2 regions of the Pseudomonas sp. m6p genome follow, and region 2 is predicted to be linked to the other one. Evidence: predicted binding sites of a transcription regulator. Region 2 holds the regulator's gene; the other holds the start of a gene.
What was found. Region 2 encodes FliA, which starts transcription of late flagellar genes. Its sites were predicted from a motif close to CTAAAGTTTNNNNNNNNNNNGCCGNTAA; they were not measured.

Region 1: a site for FliA is predicted at 5,883-5,910, ahead of ACYZUM_RS09385 (methyl-accepting chemotaxis protein). Genes of this name have one in related genera too.

Annotation. Positions count from the first base shown of each region.
Region 1 is NZ_CM147084.1:2,073,963-2,084,748, forward strand. It holds gene glgA (glycogen synthase GlgA) at 1-101, opposite strand, end outside; gene ACYZUM_RS09365 (D-2-hydroxyacid dehydrogenase family protein) at 676-1,629, opposite strand; gene ACYZUM_RS09370 (alpha/beta fold hydrolase) at 1,643-2,692, opposite strand; gene ACYZUM_RS09375 (YqaA family protein) at 2,779-3,213, opposite strand; gene ACYZUM_RS09380 (DUF411 domain-containing protein) at 3,213-3,659, opposite strand; gene ACYZUM_RS09385 (methyl-accepting chemotaxis protein) at 3,824-5,815, opposite strand; gene ACYZUM_RS09390 (hypothetical protein) at 6,196-6,723, shown strand; gene ACYZUM_RS09395 (GNAT family N-acetyltransferase) at 6,766-7,689, opposite strand; gene ACYZUM_RS09400 (phenylacetate--CoA ligase family protein) at 7,689-8,978, opposite strand; gene ACYZUM_RS09405 (acyl-CoA reductase) at 9,028-10,786, opposite strand, start outside.
Region 2 is NZ_CM147084.1:975,777-986,562, reverse strand. It holds gene ACYZUM_RS04635 (ParA family protein) at 15-803, opposite strand; gene motD (flagellar motor protein MotD) at 847-1,737, opposite strand; gene ACYZUM_RS04625 (flagellar motor protein) at 1,753-2,493, opposite strand; gene ACYZUM_RS04620 (protein-glutamate methylesterase/protein-glutamine glutaminase) at 2,493-3,629, opposite strand; gene ACYZUM_RS04615 (chemotaxis protein CheA) at 3,679-5,961, opposite strand; gene ACYZUM_RS04610 (protein phosphatase CheZ) at 6,016-6,804, opposite strand; gene ACYZUM_RS04605 (chemotaxis response regulator CheY) at 6,823-7,194, opposite strand; gene fliA (RNA polymerase sigma factor FliA) at 7,362-8,102, opposite strand; gene fleN (flagellar synthesis regulator FleN) at 8,099-8,929, opposite strand; gene flhF (flagellar biosynthesis protein FlhF) at 9,043-10,383, opposite strand; gene flhA (flagellar biosynthesis protein FlhA) at 10,395-10,786, opposite strand, start outside.

The DNA of each region.
Region 1 (10,786 bases), 1.1 Mb from region 2:
GGGACGCTGATCGACCGGCTGCCGGGAAGACTCATGGTGCTCGATTCACCAACCGCCTGCTGAGCACGCTCTCCCTGAATATCCAATGCCGCACTGATCATATGAATCTCCCGTGTCGTTGATCTGATTCTTGTATCGAACAAGCTGTGGCCAAATCCTGTGGCCGGGCGCAAACGCGCCACGCATCGGTGAGCAAACGCTACCCAACACGCGCAAGCAGAATGGGTGAAAGGGCCGTTGCAAGGATTGCACCAGTCGCGTTGACCCTGCCTTTCAGATGACCCGCCGCCATCGGCAAAAGTTTCGACAATTTTTCGGCTTTGTGACTGGCCGGTTTTAACCCGCGAAAATCAGTCTAGGCCAGATCCTAGAGCGGGCGAGAGCAAACGGGTAAATTGTTCGACAATCGGTTTGCAGGCAGCGAAAACCGTGGTGTTCAAGCGGGAACGCACCGACGAAGGGCAGGTTTTTTTGATGGAGAGGGCTAAAACGGTGACTGGCCGGTCACGATTTTGTGCTAGCGGAAAGGCGAAGCGCACTGTTGTGGTGCGGTCAGTTTGTTGATCTGCTGAACACGGATGCACCTGTAGGAGCTGCCGAAGGCTGCGATCTTTTGATCTTGTTTTTTTAGATCAAGATCAAAAGATCGCAGCCTTCGGCAGCTCCTACACGGGGTCAATTGAGGATTCGGATTGGGTTGCCGGCCGCCCAACCCTGAATATCGTCGATCATTTGCGAAAAGAACTGTTGGTAGTTCTGTCGGCTGACATACCCCACATGCGGTGTGGCCAGCACATTGTCCAGCGTGCGAAACGGATGCAGTTCAGGCAATGGTTCCTGATCGAACACATCCAGCGCCGCTGCGGCGATCTTGCGTTTCTGCAATGCCTTGATCAGCGCCGCTTCATCGACGATCGGCCCGCGGGCGGTGTTGACCAGCAGCGCGCCGGGTTTCATCCAGTCCAGCGCCTGTGCGTCGACCAGCCCACGGCTGCGCTCGCTCAATACCAGATGCACCGACAGCACATCGGCCTGCTCGAACAGTTGCTGTTTGCTGACCCGGGTCACGCCGACGGCTTCAGCGCGTTCGGCGGTGAGATTCTCACTCCAGGCAATTACGCGCATGCCAAACACCTGACCGAATTGCGCGACCTTTTGACCGATGCTGCCCAGACCAAGAATGCCCAGGGTTTTACCGTGCAAATCACCGCCCAGCCCTTGCTGCCAGCCGCCGGCGCGCAGGGAATTGGCTTCACTCACCAGATTGCGCGTGGCGGCCATGATCAGCGCCCAGGTCAGTTCCGGCGCCGCGTGCTTATAGCTGTCGGTGCCGCAGACCTTGATCCCGAGGTCGGCAGCCGCCTGCATGTCCAGCGCCGCGTTGCGCATGCCGCCGGTGACCAGCAGCTTGAGGTTGGGCAGGCGCTGCAGCAGGTCCTGGTCGAAACGCGTGCGCTCGCGCATTACGCAGATCACCTGGTACTGGCCAAGACGTTCGACCAGTGTGGCGTTGTCCGCCGGGTAGTCGTGCACAAACGTCACTTCGCCGATGCTGTCGAGCACCGACCAGTCGACCACGTCACGCGCCACGTCCTGCCAGTCATCGATCACTGCAATCTGCACCGCCATCAGCCTTACCTCATCAACGAACGGGATTGGGGTTGTTCAGCCAGCCGAGCAAGGCCTGGTGAAATTTCGCCGGCTCTTCCATCTGCGGCGCGTGGCCCATGCCGGGGAATTCCACCAGCGTCGACTGTGGAATCAGCTTGGCGACCTGCTTGCCGAGCACCTCATAGTGGCCGATTTTCGCCTTGACCTCGGGGGACGCGAGATCCTTGCCGATGGCCGTGGTGTCGGACGTGCCGATCAGCAACAGGGTCGGCATTTTCAAGTCCTTGAACTCGTAGTACACCGGCTGGGTGAAGATCATGTCGTAGATCAGCGCCGAGTTCCATGCCACCTGGGTCTTGCCTGGCCCATTGCTCAGGCCGGCGAGCATGTCGACCCAGCGGTCGAATTCGGGTTTCCAGCGGCCGTCGTAATAGGTGTTGCGTTCGTAGTCGCGAATGCCTTGGGCGGTGACCTTGAGTTCGCGCTGGTACCACTGATCGACGGTGCGATAAGGCACGCCGAGGGCTTTCCAGTCCTCCAGACCGATCGGGTTGACCAGCGCCAGTTGTTCGACCTGTTCCGGAAACAATAGCGCGTAGCGGGTGGCGAGCATGCCGCCGGTGGAGTGGCCGAGCAGCGTGGCTTTCTGGATGCCGAGGGCCTTGAGCAGTTGTTGGGTATTGGTCGCCAGTTGCTGGAAACTGTACTGATAGTGGTCGGGCTTGCTCGAGGTGCAGAAGCCGATCTGATCCGGCGCGACGACGCGGTAACCGGCCTCGCTCAAGGCCTTGATCGAGCTGTCCCAGGTGGCGGCGCAGAAATTCTTGCCGTGCATCAGCACCACGGTGCGGCCGTTGGCCTTGCCATGGGCGGCGACGTCCATGTAACCCATCTGCAGGGATTTACCCTGGGACTGAAAGGCAAAGTGCTTGAGTGTGTAGGGATACTGAAAACCCTGCAGCTCCGGACCATAGGTCGGGCCGTCGGCGGGGGCTGCTTCAGATGCGGCGGCATGGGCAAACAGCGGCAGCGCAGCGCTGAGGAACAGGCCGGGCAGCCAGCGGGAGAGCGTGACGGACATAGGGACAAACTCCATGAAAATCGGCCGATGCTGGAACGCCCGGATTAGGGCGACGTTAACGACAGGCAACGCCGCGAGCGGAATGTTCAACCGAGCCAGCCCAGGGTCAGCATCGCCACCACCGCGTAGCGCGCGCCCTTGGCCAGGGTGACGATCAATAGAAAGCGCCCGAGTGGCTCGCGCATGACGCCGGCGATCAGGGTCAGCGGATCACCGATCACCGGCAGCCAACTGAGTAGCAGTGACCAGTGACCGTAACGCTCGTAATGTTTGCGTGCAATGGCCATGTGTTTCGCGCTCACCGGAAACCAGCGGCGATCCTGAAACCGTTCGAGGCCGCGCCCCAGACACCAGTTGACCAGCGAACCGAGGACATTGCCCAGCGTCGCCACGCCCAATAGCCCCCAGAGCCAGTAACGATCGCTGGCGATCAGCCCGACCAGAAGTGCTTCGGATTGCAGCGGCAGCAGCGTCGCAGCGCCGAACGCCGCCGCGAACAGCCCGAGGTAACCGGCAGCCATCAATGCGCCGGATAGTCCGCCACCACCACATCCGTGCCGTCTTTCTTCAGGCCGATCACTTGATAGGCATCGCTCATGCCGTCCATTTCCATGCCCGGCGACCCCATGGGCATGCCCGGTGCGGCGATACCCAACAGATCGTCACGCTTGCTCAGGGCCAGTACTTGTTCAGCCGGCACGTGGCCTTCGACGAACTTGCCATTGATCAGCGCGGTATGGCACGAGCCCAGGCGCGGTGGTACGCCGTGTTGCTGCTTGAAGCTGCTCATGTCGCTTTCGACGTGGTCTTCGACTTTGAAGCCGTTGGCTTCGAGGTGGCTGATCCATTTTTTGCAGCAGCCGCAATTGGCGTCGCGATGGACTTCGATCGGAATCAGGTCGGCCGCCTGGGCCAGGGAGGAGAGAAGCAGGGCGCTGAGGGCGGTCAGTCGCAGGGAGGTTCGCATAATGGATTCTCGGCTCGGATGACGATCAAAAAGGAAAGCATTTTGACCGGATTATCCTGCCCGGCATCAACGGAGTGTTTCAAGTTGATACAAGACAGGCTGGCAGGATGATCATTGATCAAGCCTGACAGCCTGCTGAGTGAAAGATTACAAATCTGTCAGGCTCAACGAACCTTGAACCGCCCCATGATCGCGCTCACCCGGTTATTGGCTTCCAGCAACTGGTGGGTGTTGCGTTCGCTGGCCTGGCCGCTGTGCACCAGTTCTTCGACCATGTGCCGGATCTGCACCATGCTGCGGTTGATCTCTTCGGTGACTGCGCTCTGCTGTTCGGCAGCGGTGGCGATCTGCGTGCTGAGGCTGTTGATGTGACTGACCGAGCCGGCCATTTCATCCAGACCCGAGTTGACCCGCGCGGTGGCGTCGGCGGCGGACTGGCAACTGGCCTGAGTGTTTTCCATGGCGCTGACCGAGGAGCTCACGCCTTGGGTCAGGCGAGTCAGCATTTCGTTGATCTCCGAGGTGCTGGCCTGAGTGCGGGCGGCGAGGGCGCGAACTTCGTCGGCCACCACGGCAAAGCCGCGACCCTGTTCACCGGCCCGGGCGGCTTCGATGGCGGCGTTGAGCGCCAGCAAGTTGGTCTGGCCGGCGATGGCGCCGATCACCCCGAGGATCTCGGTGATGCGCTGGGCGTCCTGCTGCATGTTCTCGACTTTTTTGGTGGCACTGGCCACTTCATCGATCAAGGCCACCACGCTGTTGGTGGCTTCACCGACGACCACCCGCGAACGGTCGGCGTTTTCGTTGGCGCGTTGGGTGAACGCTGCGGTTTCTGCGGCGTTCTGCGCGACGCTTTCGGCCGTCGAGCTCATCTCGGTGATGGCGGTAACGGTCTGATCGGTTTCCGATGCATGGCGCAGCAGAATCTGGCTGGTGTTGGCCGACGTGCGTTGCAGATCGTCGAGGCTTGAGGCCATGGCGCCGGTGGCCTGCGTCACTTCACCGATCATGTTCTGCAAGTAGGCAATAAAGGTGTTGACCGAGTGGCCGATGGCGCCCAGTTCATCTTCGGCGCGGATGGTGATGCGCCGGGTCAGATCGGCATCGCCGCTGGACAACGAATCGATATTGGCCTTGAGCGCCTTCATTCGCGACACCAGTTGGCGGATCGCATACACCTGCAACAGCACCAGCAGAATCACCAGCGGAATCTGCAGCAGGCTCAGGCTGCTGAGCACGTCGTCACGCTGGGCAGTGAGCATTTTCGTTGGCAGGGCGGTGGCGAGGAACCACGGCGTGCCTTCGATCGGGCGCATGAAGAACGTGCTGGCCTCGCCATTGTTGTCGAACTCGACGCGTTGCGCCTGATCACGGTTTTGCAGACCCGCCTTGACCTGACTGGCGAAAGTCGAACCGGCGGCCAGCTCGCTGATGTTCTTCAGCACGATCGGGCCGCTGATGCGCGAGCTGTTGCTGATGATCTTGCCGTCGGCCTCGACGATCAGCATTTCGGCGTTGAGGTCTTTTTCCTTGCGCGCCACCAGATCGTTGAAGAAGCCCAGCGTCACGTCGATGGTCGACACGCCCCAGGCCGCACCGTTTTTCTGGATCGCCATGGCGCAGTTGGTGCGCGGCTCGGCGCTGGCGTCGTCTTTATAGGCGGCCGCCCAGGCGCACTGGCCGCGCGGGGTCTGCATGCCACCCTTGTACCAGCTCTGATCGTAGTAATTCGGCGCCGCGTCGCTGTTCCAGAAGGTGTTCACCGCCAGTTTGCCCGAGGCATCGCGGTGCCAGAACGTGCTGAACTTGTTCCGTCCGGCTTCACGCTGACCCGGCAACGGCCAGATCCCGCCACCAAACACTTTCAGTTCGCCGTACTGATCCACCAGCCCCGGCAACACCGTGTCGATGGCCGCGCTGTCGAGCAGCGGAATGGTCTGAGTGATGCTGCGCTGCTGCGACTGAACCTTATTGAGTTCGCCCTGAATCTGCTCGGCGACTTCGGCGATGCGATTGAGCACCACCTGTTCTTCGGTATGCCGCAGCTTGGGTGCGACCAATTGGCTGATACCGACCACGGTCAACACCGACAGCAGCAGGATGAAAAGAACCAGAAATAACGTGTAGCGAGCCTGAATGGTGCGGAATGCGGGCATGGAGACCGGTCCTTGAGCTGCGATTCTTATTGTGGGGTCGAGGGAGAAACGGCGGGGTTACACCAGCGTATCGTCGGCGAAGGGGGAAGCTTTAGGTACTTTCGTGCAAGAAAGTTTCGGGCTGACAGAAGGGGCGTATCGACCCTGATACAAATGAATTGACCGCCTGTTTAACCGGTACGGAAAAAGCATCGCCAGCCATCGTCAAACTGCCATGAAGCCCAGTGATAGTGAGCTTGCGGTGATTTGTATCGAGAATGTACAGAAATTGTAAGCGACTGCACTAAAAGGGTTGGTGCCACTAGTTGGCCGGTAGATACTTCGCGTCATTCAAAGTGTCACCAAGGACATTTCATGGTTATTTCACAGGGAGTCTTCTCATGACGATCGGCATTGTCGGTGGTTGGGAAAGCAAGGCAGGGGTGCTGGTTCGCAATACGGGCGCGAAAAAGCAGGTGAATCAGAGCGTCAAGGTGCAGCAGATGCTGACCATGGTCGGCAACGATCCGAACGCGCTGAATACCGCGGAAATGGACAAGCAGGGCCTGCGCAAGAACATCAAGGGCTTCGACCCGTCGAACACTTCGGTCAAACAACTGGGCAATCTGAGCGTTTTCCTGCGCAGCCGCGGGCTGATCTCCGAGATCACCTCGTTCACCTTGCTCAATGCTGGCGACAAGTTCGACCGGTTCGGCGTGACCAAAGACGTCGATGCCAAATTCAACGCACTGGAATATTTCGCGACCCAGCTCGACGCGATCCAGAGCAATGGCCTCAATGGCAACGCTTACGGCAAGAACCTGATCCCCGAATTCAAAAAGGCGATCTACGTGCTGCAGAACCTGAAAACCTACGGTGAAGGCAACGCGCCGAAACCGGTGGATCAAGGCGTCAAAGCCAAGGCCTGAATCTTGAAAACGGCCCGCCCATTTTGTGGGCGGGCCGTTTTTTCAGCCTCGGTACATTTGCCCGACCTGTCGGGCTTGGTCGTGCAAGCGTTGCATGTGCGGACAGTGCAATATCAGCGTAGATGGCTGGTAGCCGCGATGAAACAGCGCCAGCCAGCCTTCGCTACGCTCATCGGGGACGATCCCGGTGAAAGCCAAACCTACATCGGCAAGTTGGCCCATTGCGGCGGGAAAACCCTGGGCGAGCCTGAGCCTGAGCGAAACCAGCCATTGCACCGGCAGTCGCTCAAGTTGCCTGAGCAGGTTGTCATCGAGTTCCTTGAGCACGATGTCATAGCGCCCCGAGGCGTGTTCGACATGGACCTTCGGGCCTCTCCAGGGCGCGGCTTTGTCGGTGGTACCAAACGCCCCCTCCAGATGCGACATCAATTCGCCGCAATCCGTTGGCCAGACCAGCGCGGGCAGTGGGCGTCGAAAACCCTCGATGTCGTAGTGGCCGACAACGATCGTCTCTCGGCCCTGTCCATCGAAGGGCGAAGAGGCGTAATCCGGCAACAGACCGCAGCTGTGAAAACCGAGACTGGCGGCCATACGCTGAGTGTACGGATGGTGCGTGACCTGCTTGATGGTGACGCCCCGGCAATCCAGGGCCTGGGCATGAATCAGCAATTGCCGGCCCAACCGTGTGGCGATGTTCTGCCCGCGGGCATCCGGATGTACCACCGTCAGTGCCAGTTCTGCCAGTGAGGATCTGCCAGACCAGCGAAACAGGGTGGCATGCCCGCGAATCTGCCCGTTCACCTCCGCCACCAGCGAGTGCCAGCGTCCGTCACTGTGATTCTGATTGATCATGCACGGCAGATACACATGCGGTTGAGGATAACGAGTGCTGTAAATGGCTTCGAACAGGCCATTGACTGCCGGTGCGTCGGTGATGCGATAACGCCGCAGGATGGTCTTGGCCATCAAGCTTGCTGCTCGCACGGAGTCTGATAGTCGCGCCGGTCCACAACCCGCTGATGCTTGCCGGAACGTGGGTGACACGTCAGTTCATCGCTGGCGCAGGCGATCACATGCAGATCGAGCAATTGCTCGCCGTGCAGCTTCTCGATCAACGGATATTGCTCGATCAGCGTGCTGCGCAGGTTTGCGCTGGCCTGGGCGATATCAGTCATGTGCCTGTCGGGTACCCATCTGAGACTCAGCAGGTCTTTTTTTCCCTGCTGCTCGATGATCAATTGCCAGTCGGCGCTTTTCCCGAGGCTTTGCACCAGGTCGCCAGTGTCACGCATGTCCAGACTCAAAACGCCCACCCGCACTCGCTGGCTGCTCATACTGCGTCCCATCAGCGCGAATTTGCGCATGGGCGTGCCGGGCGGTTCACGCCAGCACGCCAGATCGCCGACGGGATAGCGGATGACGGGCATCAGGCGACGGGTCAGATTGGTCATGACCAGTTTGCCGTTACGGTCGCATTCTTCGATGACTGCGCCGCTCACCTCATCGATGATCTCCAGCACGCTGTGGTGCTCCAGCATCCGGTGTTCGCCCAGGGCGCAATCGCGGGTGCTGACGCCGATCAGTCCGGCATCGACGCTGGCGTAACCGATGGAGGCAATACGCGCGTTCGGAAGCACCCGACGCAGCATTTGCAGTTGTGCGCCGAACAGGCTCTCGCCACCGTAGAGAAGGGTTTCGACGCCCTCCAGAACCTGCGACCGGCGTTCGAGCCAGGCGGCAAATTTCAGCAACTGCGCCGGCACCCCGGCCAGCACGTTGATCCGGTTCGCCACGATCGACTTGGCCAGTACGGCGCTATCGACGGCCCCGGTGAACGGAAACTCGCTGACGGGCGTCTCGACATGTGCCAGGGCATCGTGGACAAAGATGAAGCTGGCATACAGGTCACCGACGAAAAACAGATTGGCGACTCGGTCGCCGGGGTTCAGGTGTGCCGTGAGCTGGCTGCCGAAGTCGCGCGTCAGGGTTTGCCATTCGCCGCGGGTGAACAGCGACAGTTTGCCTGAGCCGGTGGTCCCCCCGGTCTGGAATACCAGCGCATCCGCGGTCGGGCCGGTCAACGGCGACCACTGCTGCAGGGGCTGGCTGCCGTGCCAGTACTGCCCGGGATCGACCAAGGGCAAGTCGTTCAAGCTGCTGACGGGATCTGCAACGTCCTTGAAGTGTTCGCGGTAATAAGGCGAATGTTGGCGGGCAAAATCGAGCAAGGCATTCAAATCTGTGGTGGTGTTCATGGTGGTTTCATATGCAAAGGAGCGGTGGGGCGCCAGCAGGCGCCCGTCTTCAGCGGCGTGAATCAATCACTGAGGGTGTCTTGCCGCTGTGTCTGTTGCGGACGAATTGCGCAACGGCGCATTGCTCGACGTCCACGGTGAGCAGTCCGGTCTGCACCAGTGTGCTCAGCGTCTGATAGCCCTGCAGTTGAAGATGGGCCTGAGCCGGCTCCAGAGGGCTGCGCAGTCGCATGCGTTCCCGGCCGTCTGGGCCGTGGTCGAGGATCAGTTGAAACGGTGCTTGCAGGCGCTGCGCCAGCGTTGCCAGCGAGATGAAGTCAGTGGCGATGCGCAGCAATTTGCCGTGCCGTTGCAGCAGCTCGAAGCGCGGTGAGGTCAGACCGCAGGGACATGGGCCGGATAGCCAGCGTCCGCTGTCACCGATGTCATAGCGCTGCACGGACTGGCCCTGACGCGCCCGGGAGGTCACCAGCAGACGCCCCGACTCACCGTGATCGACCGGCGCGTCCTGATCGAAACGGACGATTTCCAGGTGCTGGATGTCGCTCATCAGGTGGAACACACCGTCTGCCGTGGCCTGGCAGGCATGGCCGAGCGGACCGGCATCGACACTGCCGTAAATCGCCGACCGGATCAGCCTGACTCCGCAGTTTTGCAACAACTCGCGGGTGGGCGCGCTTACGTGCTCGCCACCGAGAAAGACCTTGTCGATGGCGCCATAGCGCTGCAGCGTCTGCTGTTCATTGAGAAACAACCGGTGCACGGTGCTGGGCATGCCGATCAGCACCGTAATCCGTTGTTGCACGATCAGTTGCGCGATCTCTCGGTAATCGTCATCCGCTGGAGCGCCCATCGGCCAGTGTCGGGCCTCCAGTTGTTCCAGCGCCTTGGCAAAACTTGAAAACCCGCCGTACAGCCCGCCGCTGAAGAACAGGTTCATGACGTTGTCTTGCGCCGGATCGAGGCCGGCCGCGAACAGGCCGTCGGCGGTGGCACGCATCTGAAGCTGGAAATCGTGGTAACTGAAAGCGGAAAGTGTGGGCGTACCGCTGCTGCCGCCGGACCGAAAGTACAGTTGTGCCTTGGCATTCGGTGGCTGACTTGCAAATGTCGCCTTGTCCATGATCGAAACCCCCGATAGCGCTGGCTCAGGAGGCTGACGGTCAAGCGTGGCACACCCCGCCAGCGCGTCCGGCGGCAGGCTGACCGACACGCGACGGCTCAGGCGCTGCAGGGCGTAAACACCGTCATGGGGTTCGCCGTCGTAGCCGTCGTGGATGGCTTCAATCGGGGCGATGCGGGTCACACCGGCGGCGATCAGCGTCTGCGCCAGTTCAGCGATTTGTGCCTCAGGACACAGCAAGGCACAGCTCTGCAGTACGTTGCGCCACGGCAACAACGTAGCGCCGAGCAGTTCGCGGGGCAGGGGTTTGAGCAGCAGGCTGCGAAATAGCGCAGAAGGTTCGAGCTGACGGTCATGGCTCCAGATCACCCGCCAGTGCGGCGTACTCCAGACCCGGCCGGTCTGCCCGGCAAAACTCTGCGCCAGCCGCGCCATCGCCGTACTGGTGGTGATTTGTGAGGCTTCTTCGAGCGTCGGGGTGAGCGCCGGCCAGTGCCCGGTGCGACGCTCGAACGCGGCAGCCAGTTGCGCCCCGATATCGTTCAATACGCTCGCATCGTCGCTGTCCACCAGCAACCATTGCGGGCTGGAGCAGGCTTGCTGATCGAGGCGGCAGACTTCATCGGCAATGGCATCGAGGACGGCGGGCGATACCGCATCCGGGGTCAGGTAGGCGAAGCTGATG
Region 2 (10,786 bases):
AATGGAGATCATGCTCAGGCCACCTGCGGAACAAGTTGTTGCGCCAGCAGGTGCTTGAGCAACGCGCGGTACGCCAGCACGCCACGACTCTTGCCGTCGAACTGCGAAGGCGTGACCCCGGCCCGGCTGGCATCACGCAGACGGGTATCGACCGGGATGTAACCCTGCCAGATCTCTTCCGGAAACTTGTCGCGCAGCACGCGCAAGGTGCCCAGCGACGCCTGGGTGCGGCGGTCGAACAGGGTCGGCACGATGCTGAACGGCAGCGCCTGTTTGCGCGAGCGGTTGATCATCGCCAAGGTGTTGACCATGCGCTCCAGACCTTTGACGGCCAGGTGCTCGGTCTGCACCGGGATCACCAGTTGCTGGCTCGCGGCCAGGGCGTTGACCATCAACACGCCGAGCAACGGCGGGCTGTCGATGATCGCGTAATCGAAGTCCTGCCACAGCTGCGCCAGACTCTTGGCGATCACCAGGCCCAAACCACTCTGCCCCGGCGACTGGCGCTCAAGGGTGGCGAGTGCGGTACTCGACGGCAACAGGGAAATGCGTTCGTCGCTGGTCGACAACAGCAACTGCCCGGGCAAGCCTTGCGGCACGCTGCCCTTGTGCAGAAACAGGTCGTAGTTGCTGTGTTCCAGGCTGTCGGGGTCGTAGCCGAAATAGCTGGTCATCGAGCCGTGCGGGTCGAGATCGACCACAACCACGCGCTTGCCCGCCTCCGCCAGCAATCCGGCTAAAGCGATGGAAGATGTGGTTTTACCGACACCACCCTTTTGATTGGCGACTGCCCAGACTCTCATTCGGTTCGTTCCTCCCGGCCGAGATCCTCGACCGAGACATAGCTCAGCGTATTAATGCGGGCGACGGAGAATTGACGGCACTCTCGCGTCCCGGCGTCTTGACCGGGGTCGGTGCAGTTTGTGTGCCAGCACGCTTCAATGCGGCGTCCGGTTGCGCATTGGCGGTCCCGGTACCGGTCAGACTGCGGCGCACATCGAGATTGCGCGACACCACCAGCACCACACGACGGTTTTTCGCCCGGCCTTCGGCGGTGGCGTTGTTGGCCACCGGCTGAAACTCACCGTAACCCACCGAGGCCAGACGCCCGGGGTTCACGCCCTGCATCGCCAGCATCCGTACGATGCTCGCCGAACGCGCCGAGGACAGCTCCCAGTTGGTCGGGTACTGCGCGGTGCGGATCGGTTGATCGTCGGTGAAACCTTCGACATGGATCGGGTTATCGAACGGTTTGAGGATCGCCGCGACCTTGTCGATGATGTTGAAGGCGATGTCGCTCGGCATCGCGTCGCCACTGCCGAACAACAGGCTGGAATTGAGTTCGATCTCGACCCACAACTCATTGCCGCGCACGGTCATCTGGTTGGAAGCAATCAGGTCGCCGAACGCGGCACTGATGTCATCGGCGATGCTTTTCAGCGGATCGCTGGCCCCGGCGATACCGGCGTCGACCTGCTCGCTGTCCTTGACCAGCGGCTTGGCCGGGGTGACGGTTTTCGGTCGTTCCTCACCGATCGGGATCGGCTTGAGCGAGCGATCGGAGTCAGTGAAAACCCCGATCAGCGCTTCGGAAATGACTTTGTACTTGCCTTCGTTGATCGACGAGATCGAGTACATCACCACGAAGAACGCGAACAGCAGCGTGATGAAATCCGCGTAGGACACGAGCCAGCGCTCGTGATTAACGTGTTCTTCCTGATGCCTGCGGCGAGCCATAGTCCATTACCCCCATCAATCCATGAAGCCCTGAAGCTTCAGCTCGATAGAGCGAGGGTTTTCACCTTCGGCGATCGACAAAATACCTTCCAACAACATTTCGCGATAACGCGACTGCCGCAACGCGATTGACTTGAGCTTGGCCGCCACCGGCAGCAACACCAGGTTGGCACTGGCCACGCCGTAGATGGTCGCGACGAATGCCACGGCAATGCCGCTGCCCAATTGCGTCGGATCAGCGAGGTTGCCCATCACATGGATCAGGCCCATCACCGCACCGATGATGCCGATGGTCGGCGCGTAGCCGCCCATGCTTTCGAAGACTTTGGCCGCTTCGATGTCGCGGGCTTCCTGGGTGTAGAAGTCCACTTCGAGGATGCTGCGGATCGCTTCCGGCTCGGCGCCGTCGACCAGCAGTTGCAGGCCTTTGCGCGAGTAGTTGTCCGGCTCGGCATCGGCGACGCCTTCCAGGCCGAGCAGGCCTTCCTTGCGCGCGGTGAGGCTCCAGTTGACCACGCGGTCGATGCCGCCAGCCAGGTCCACCCGTGGCGGAAACAGGATCCAGGCGAGGATCTGCATGGCGCGCTTGAAGGCGCTCATCGGCGATTGCAACAGCGCTGCACCGATGGTGCCACCGAGGACGATCAACGCCGCCGGGCCGTTGGCCAGCGCGCCGAGGTGACCGCCTTCAAGGAAGTTGCCGCCGATGATGGCGACGAACGCCAGGATAATCCCGATAAGGCTTAAAACATCCATCAGATACACGCCTCGACGATGTGCTTGCCGATGTCGTCCAGGCCGTAGACCGCGTCAGCCAGATCGGCTTTGACGATGGCCATCGGCATGCCGTAGATCACGCAGCTTGCTTCGTCTTGGGCCCATACCGAGCTGCCGCCCTGCTTGAGCAGACGTGCGCCTTCACGGCCGTCGGCGCCCATGCCGGTAAGGACCACCGCCAGAACTTTGTCGCCGTAGGACTTGGCCGCCGAACCGAAGGTGATGTCCACGCACGGCTTGTAATTCAGACGCTCGTCGCCCGGCAGGATTTTCACCGCGCCACGGCCGTCGATCATCATCTGCTTGCCACCCGGGGCCAGCAGCGCCAGGCCCGGACGCAGGATGTCGCCATCCTCGGCTTCCTTGACGCTGATGCGGCACAGCTTGTCCAGACGCTCGGCAAAGGCCTTGGTGAACGCCGCCGGCATGTGCTGGATCAGCACGATCGGCGCCGGGAAGTTCGCCGGCAACTGGGTCAGCACCCGCTGCAGGGCAACCGGGCCGCCGGTCGAAGTCCCGATGGCAACCAGTTTGTAGGCTTTGCGTTTCGGTGCCGGCGACGACGCGCTGGCGGCTGGCGCGCGAGCAGGTGCTGGAGCTGGAGCCGGACGCGTCGGAGCAGCAGTGCTGTGGCTGCTGAAACTCGAAGCCGCCGGGGCGGGTGCAGGCGTCGGTGCAGCGGCCGGAGCCGGCGCACTGTAGGCACTGAAACGACGGTTACTGCGCGAGATGCTGTGGACCTTCTCGCACAGCAGTTGCTTGACCTTCTCCGGGTTACGAGAAATGTCTTCGAAATTCTTCGGCAGGAAATCCACCGCACCGGCGTCCAGCGCATCCAGGGTCACCCGGGCGCCTTCGTGGGTCAGCGAGGAGAACATCAACACCGGGGTCGGGCAGCGCTGCATGATGTGCCGCACCGCCGTGATGCCATCCATCATCGGCATCTCGTAGTCCATGGTGATCACGTCCGGCTTGAGGGCCAGGGCCTGATCGATCGCCTCTTTACCGTTGGTAGCCGTGCCGACCACCTGGATGCTCGGATCCGCTGAAAGAATTTCCGAGACGCGGCGGCGGAAAAAACCCGAATCGTCCACCACCAGGACTTTGACTGCCATAAACACTCCATTAGGTGCAGCGGGACGTCGTCGCCCCGCCGCCCCGGATTCAAATACGCTTCGTCGCGTAACGCTTGAGCATGCTTGGAACATCGAGGATCAACGCGATGCGGCCGTCACCGGTGATGGTGGCGCCGGACATGCCCGGAGTGCCCTGCAGCATTTTGCCCAATGGCTTGATGACCACTTCTTCCTGGCCGACCAGTTGATCGACGACGAAGCCGATCCGCTGGGTGCCCACCGACAGGATCACCACATGGCCTTCGCGCTGCTCTTCGTGAGCGGCGGAGCTGACCAGCCAGCGCTTGAGGTAGAACAATGGCAGCGCCTTGTCCCGCACGATCACCACTTCCTGGCCATCCACCACGTTGGTGGTCGACAGGTCGAGGTGGAAGATTTCGTTGACGTTGACCAACGGGAACGCAAACGCCTGATTGCCGAGCATGACCATCAGGGTCGGCATGATCGCAAGCGTCAGCGGCACCTTGATGACGATCTTCGAGCCCTGGCCCTTGGTCGAGTAGATGTTGATCGAACCGTTGAGCTGGGAAATCTTGGTTTTCACCACGTCCATGCCGACACCGCGGCCGGACACGTCGGAGATCTCGGTCTTGGTCGAGAAACCCGGGGCGAAGATCAGGTTGTAGCACTCGGTATCGCTCAGGCGATCGGCCGCGTCCTTGTCCATCACACCGCGTTTTACCGCGATCGAACGCAGCACGTTCGGGTCCATGCCCTTGCCGTCGTCGGAGATCGACAACAGGATGTGGTCGCCTTCCTGCTCGGCGGCCAGTACCACGCGACCGCCACGGGCCTTGCCCGAAGCTTCGCGCTCTTCCGGTGACTCGATGCCATGGTCGACCGCGTTGCGCACCAAGTGGACCAGCGGGTCGGCCAAGGCCTCGACAAGGTTTTTGTCGAGGTCGGTTTCTTCACCCACCAGTTCCAGGTTGATCTCTTTCTTGAGCTGGCGCGCGAGGTCACGAACCAGACGCGGGAAGCGCCCGAAGACCTTCTTGATCGGCTGCATCCGGGTCTTCATCACCGCGGTCTGCAAGTCCGCCGTGACCACGTCGAGGTTCGACACGGCCTTGGACATGGCTTCGTCGCCGCTGTTGAGACCCAGGCGCACCAGGCGGTTACGCACCAGCACCAGTTCGCCGACCATGTTCATGATTTCGTCGAGACGCGCAGTGTCGACACGCACGGTGGTTTCGGCTTCGCTCGCCGGTTTTTCCGGCGGCGGAGCAGCGGCAGCACGGGCCGGCGCCGGTGCAGCAGCGGCGGCCGGTTTTGGCGCTTCGGCTTTCGGCTCAGGCTTGGGCGCAGCCTTCGGCGCAGCAGCCGGAGCGGCGACGGCCTTGGCAGCAGGCGCAGCCACGGTCGATGCGGTGCCCGCAGCAGCGGCGCCAACGTCGGTGAACTTGCCTTTACCGTGCAATTCGTCGAGCAGCGATTCGAATTCGTGATCGCTGATCAGGTCGCTGCCGGCAGCCGCGGCCGCCGGTGCGGCAGGCGCAGCCGGTGCCGAAGCAATAGCCGATTCCAGCGCTTCAACGGCGAAGTTGCCCTTGCCGTGCAATTGATCGAGCAGTGCTTCAAATTCGTCGTCGGTGATGTCCGAGCTGTCGCCCGCCGCCGGTGCCGCCGGAGCAGCCGCAGTCGGTGCCACGGCGTCTGGCGCGAACTGGCCTTTGCCGTGCAACTGATCGAGCAACGACTCGAATTCGGCGTCGGTGATTTCATCGCTGGCGGCCGCATCGGCAGCCGGCGCAGGCGCAGCAGCGGCCGGGGCTTCGGCTTCAGCCTTGACGGCGTTCAGCGAATCCAGCAGCTGTTCAAATTCGTTATCGGTGATGTCGCCCGAATCGCTCGAATCGCCTTCGACGACCAGCTCTTCGATCATCTCGGCCACCGGCGAAGCCGGAGCTTCGTCCGCCGATTGCGGCTCGGCCAGACGCGCCAGCGCGGCCAGCAGTTCCGGAGTGGCGGCCGTGATCGGTGCACGTTCACGGACTTCGCTGAACATGCTGTTCACCGCGTCCAGTGCTTCAAGCACCACGTCCATCAGTTCTGCATCAACGCGACGCTCACCCTTGCGCAGGATGTCGAACACGTTTTCGGCGATGTGACAGCACTCCACCAGCTCGTTGAGCTGAAGGAAGCCGGCGCCCCCTTTTACAGTGTGGAAACCGCGAAAAATTGCGTTGAGCAGATCTGCGTCATCCGGGCGGCTTTCCAGCTCGACCAGTTGCTCGGACAGTTGCTCAAGAATCTCGCCGGCCTCAACCAGGAAATCCTGAAGGATCTCTTCATCGGCGCCGAAGCTCATTAATGGGGTGCTCCTACAGGTCTAAAAACCCAAAAAACCTAAAATTCCAAAACTCTAGAATCCGAGGCTGGATAACAAATCGTCCACATCGTCCTGACCGGACACAACGTCTTCTCGTTTATCGGCATGAATCTGCGGACCTTCACCCTGCGAGAGATGTTTTTGTGGATCTTTTTCTGCAAGCATCGCGGCACGGTCGTGTTCGATGCCCGCAAAGCGGTCAACCTGACTGGCCATGAGGACGAGTTTGAGCAAATTGCTTTCGACTTCGGTGACCAGTTGGGTCACACGCTTGATCACCTGACCGGTGAGGTCCTGGTAATCCTGAGCCAGCAGGATGTCGTTCAGGTTGCTCGACACCGCACGGTTGTCCGTGCTGCTGCGTGACAGAAAACCGTCGACCCGGCGCGCCAGTTCGCGGAACTCTTCAGCCCCGACTTCACGACGCATGAAGCGGCCCCAATCGGTGCTCAGCGCCTGGGCTTCTTCAGCCAGGCCATTGACCACCGGGGTGGCGCTTTCCACCAGATCCATGGTGCGGTTGGCCGCGGCTTCGGTCAGCTTGACCACATAGCCCAGGCGTTCGGTGGCGTCGGTGATTTGCGACACTTCCTCGGCCTGTGGCATGTGCGGATCGATCTGGAAGTTGACGATCGCACTGTGCAGTTCGCGTGTGAGCTTGCCCACTTCCTGATACAGGCCACGGTCACGGGTCTGATTGAGCTCATGGATCAGTTGCACAGCGTCGCCGAACCTGCCTTTTTCAAGGCTCTCGACCAGTTCGACCGCGTGTTTTTTCAGGGTCGATTCGAAATCGCCCTGTGAAGATTCGTTATGCTCCATAGCTCCCCCGCGCGTTCATCAGCCGATGCGTTCGAAAATCTTCTCGATTTTTTCTTTCAGCGCCTGAGCCGTGAAAGGTTTGACCACGTAGCCGTTCACGCCGGCCTGGGCCGCTTCGATGATCTGCTCGCGCTTGGCTTCGGCAGTCACCATCAGCACGGGCAGGTGCTTGAGTTTTTCATCGGCACGCACGTGGCGCAGCAGGTCGATACCGGTCATGCCCGGCATGTTCCAGTCCGTTACCAGAAAGTCGATGCTTCCGCTGTTGAGCACCGGAATGGCAGTGGTGCCATCGTCGGCCTCGACGGTGTTGGTGAACCCCAGATCACGCAGCAGGTTCTTGATGATCCGCCGCATCGTTGAGAAGTCATCAACGATGAGGATTTTCATGTTCTTGTCCAATTCGACCTCCAAGCAGTCTTAAACGCGCCCAGCACCTGGACGCGCCATTTCAATCAATCCGGCAAAGCACTCGATGACTGTCTGGAGCACAACAGAGCAAGACCGGTGCCGTTCATCACCGCACCAGCCTCGTTCGCAGTGTCCCCACACTGCCTTCAGCGCGCTCGCCACTCCCCCAAACGCCCCCGCAAACGGGCCGCGCACTGGCTGTGTAACTGGCTGACCCGCGATTCACTGACGCCAAGGACTTCACCGATTTCCTTGAGGTTCAGTTCTTCGTCGTAGTACAGCGCCAACACCAGTCGCTCACGCTCCGGCAAATTGGCAATCGCGTCCGCCAGCGCAGCCTGGAAGCGTTCATCTTCCAGATCGCGTGACGGCTCAAGATGAGCACTGGCGCCATCCTCGTGCAGCCCTTCGTGTTCGCCGTCCTGCAGCAGATCGTCGAAACTGAACAGCCGGCTGCCCAGCGTGTCATTCAAAATCCCGTAGTAATCATCGAGACTCAATTGGAGTTCGGCCGCAACCTCGTGATCTTTAGCATCACGGCCGGTTTTAGCTTCAATTGAGCGAATTGCGTCGCTGACCATACGGGTGTTGCGGTGAACCGAGCGTGGTGCCCAATCCCCTTTGCGCACTTCATCGAGCATCGCGCCGCGGATCCGAATGCCCGCGTACGTTTCGAAACTGGCGCCTTTGCTGGCGTCATATTTGGTCGAGACTTCGAGCAGGCCGATCATCCCGGCCTGAATCAGGTCTTCAACCTGCACACTCGCCGGCAAGCGCGCCAGCAAGTGATAGGCAATGCGCTTGACCAGTGGCGCGTAACGCTCGATCAACTCGTACTGCGCGTCACGTGCCGATTTCTTGTAGTAGTTCATACCGCTGGCGGTCATAACACAGGCCCTGCCGTTTGCTGCACGAGGCGCTCGACGAAAAACTCAAGGTGCCCACGCGGGTTGGCAGGCAGCGGCCAGGTATCGACCTTCTGTGCGATCGCCTTGAACGCCAGCGCGCACTTGGAACGCGGAAAGGCTTCATAGACCGCTCGCTGCTTCTGCACTGCCTTGCGCACGCTTTCGTCGTACGGCACCGCGCCGACGTATTGTAAGGCGACGTCGAGAAAGCGATCCGTGACCTTGGTCAACTTGGCGAACAGATTGCGCCCTTCCTGCGGACTCTGCGCCATGTTGGCGAGGACGCGGAAGCGGTTCATGCCGTAGTCGCGGTTGAGCAGTTTGATCAGCGCGTAGGCGTCGGTGATCGAGGTCGGCTCGTCGCAGACCACCAGCAACACTTCCTGCGCGGCGCGCACGAAACTGACTACCGAGTCACCAATGCCCGCAGCGGTGTCGATCACCAGTACATCGAGATTGTCGCCGATGTCGCTGAAGGCCTGAATCAGACCGGCATGTTGCGCCGGGCTCAGGTGCACCATGCTCTGGGTGCCGGAAGCGGCCGGCACGATGCGGATCCCGCCGGGGCCCTGCAACAGCACGTCGCGCAGCTCGCAGCGGCCTTCGATTACATCGGCCAGCGTGCGTTTGGGGGTCAGTCCCAGCAGAACGTCGACGTTCGCCAGCCCCAGGTCAGCGTCCAGCAGCATGACCCGACGGCCAAGCTCTGCCAGCGCCAGAGACAAGTTCACTGACACGTTAGTCTTGCCGACGCCACCTTTGCCGCCGGTCACCGCGATCACCTGTACGGGATGCATGCTGCCCATGTTATTTCTTTACCTTGTCTTGCATAGACGGAGGCCACATTACTGGCTGCGCGTTCACAACCGGAACAATGCATGGCAGACCATCGATGTAGGTACAAAAACTGTTCATTACCTCAGCCAACCTGCTTGGTCGGGCTGTGGTAGATATCAGCGAACATGTCAGCCATGGCTTCTTCGCTGGGTTCTTCCTGCATTTGCACGCTGACGGCGCGGCTGACCAACTGATGACGGCGCGGCAGATGCAGATCATCCGGAATCCGTGGGCCATCGGTCAGGTACGCGACCGGCAGTTCATGACTGATCGCCAGGCTCAACACTTCGCCAAGGCTGGCCGTCTCATCCAGTTTAGTCAGGATGCAGCCGGCAAGCCCGCAACGCTTGTAACTGTGATAAGCGGCGGTTAGAACCTGTTTCTGGCTGGTGGTTGCCAGCACCAGATAATTTTTTGAACGGATGCCACGCCCGGCCAGACTTTCCAGCTGCATGCGCAGCGCCGGATCGCTGGCCTGCAGGCCGGCGGTATCGATCAGCACCACGCGTTTGCGCAGCAGAGGGTCCAGCGCCTGAACCAGCGATTGGCCCGGATCGACGTGGGTCACCGGCACGTTGAGAATCCGCCCCAGGGTCTTGAGTTGCTCCTGCGCACCGATGCGGAAGCTGTCCATGCTGACCAGCGCCACATTCTGCGCGCCGTACTTGAGCACGTAGCGCGCAGCGAGTTTGGCCAGGGTGGTGGTCTTGCCCATGCCGGCCGGGCCGACCATGGCAATCACCCCGCCCTCTTCCAGCGGCTCGACTTCCGGTACGGCAATCATCCGCGCCAGGTGCGCGAGCAGCATACGCCAGGCCTGACGCGGTTCTTCGATGTCGGTGATCATCGCCAGCAGGTCGCGCGACAACGGCCCGGACAGACCGATGCGCTGCAGGCGGCGATACAGATTGGCTTGCGCCGGACGGCTGCCTTGCAGCTGGTTCCAGGCCAGGGTGCCGAGCTGCACTTCCATCAGCTCACGCAGACTGTTCAATTCGAAACGCATCGAATCCAGCGCACGCGGATCGACACCCGCCGATGCTGGTGCAGCTGCCGGCGCCGGACGCGCCGGGGCGGCGTAGGTCGGTTCGCTCAACGGCTCGGCAGCGGTCAGTGGCAGGCCGGCCGTCAACGGCAGCCCGGCAAAGATCTGGCGATTGCTATTGCCATCGGCTTCGCCACGCAGGCTCAGTTCGGCCTGAGCGGTGACGATGCGCGACTGGGTCTTGCGCAGTTCGTCCTCGAGTTCCATGTTCGGCACCCGTGGCGCCAGCGCCGACAACTTGTAATCCAGCGCCGCCGTCAGCTCGACGCCGCCGGCAATGCGGCGGTTGCCAATGATGGCGGCATCAGCGCCCAGCTCATCACGAACCAGCTTCATGGCCTGACGCATATCGGCGGCGAAAAAACGCTTAACTTGCATAAACCACTACCTCAGCCGTTGGGCCCTACTGTCGCAACGATGGTCACTTGCTTGTTGTCCGGAATTTCCTGGTAGGCCAACACGTGCAGCCCCGGGACGGCGAGGCGACCGAAACGCGAGAGCATCGCGCGGATCGGGCCTGCTACCAACAGGATCACCGGTTGACCTTGCATTTCCTGGCGCTGCGCCGCTTCGATGAGCGAACGCTGCAGCTTCTCGGCCATGCTTGGCTCCAGCAGAACGCCCTCTTCCGAGCCTTGTCCTGCCTTCTGCAGACTATTGAGCAATATTTGTTCCAACCTTGGTTCCAAGGTGATCACAGGCAGCTCGGAGTCAGTGCCTACAATGCTTTGGACGATGGCGCGGGATACGCCGACGCGTACGGCGGCCACCAAAGCGGCGG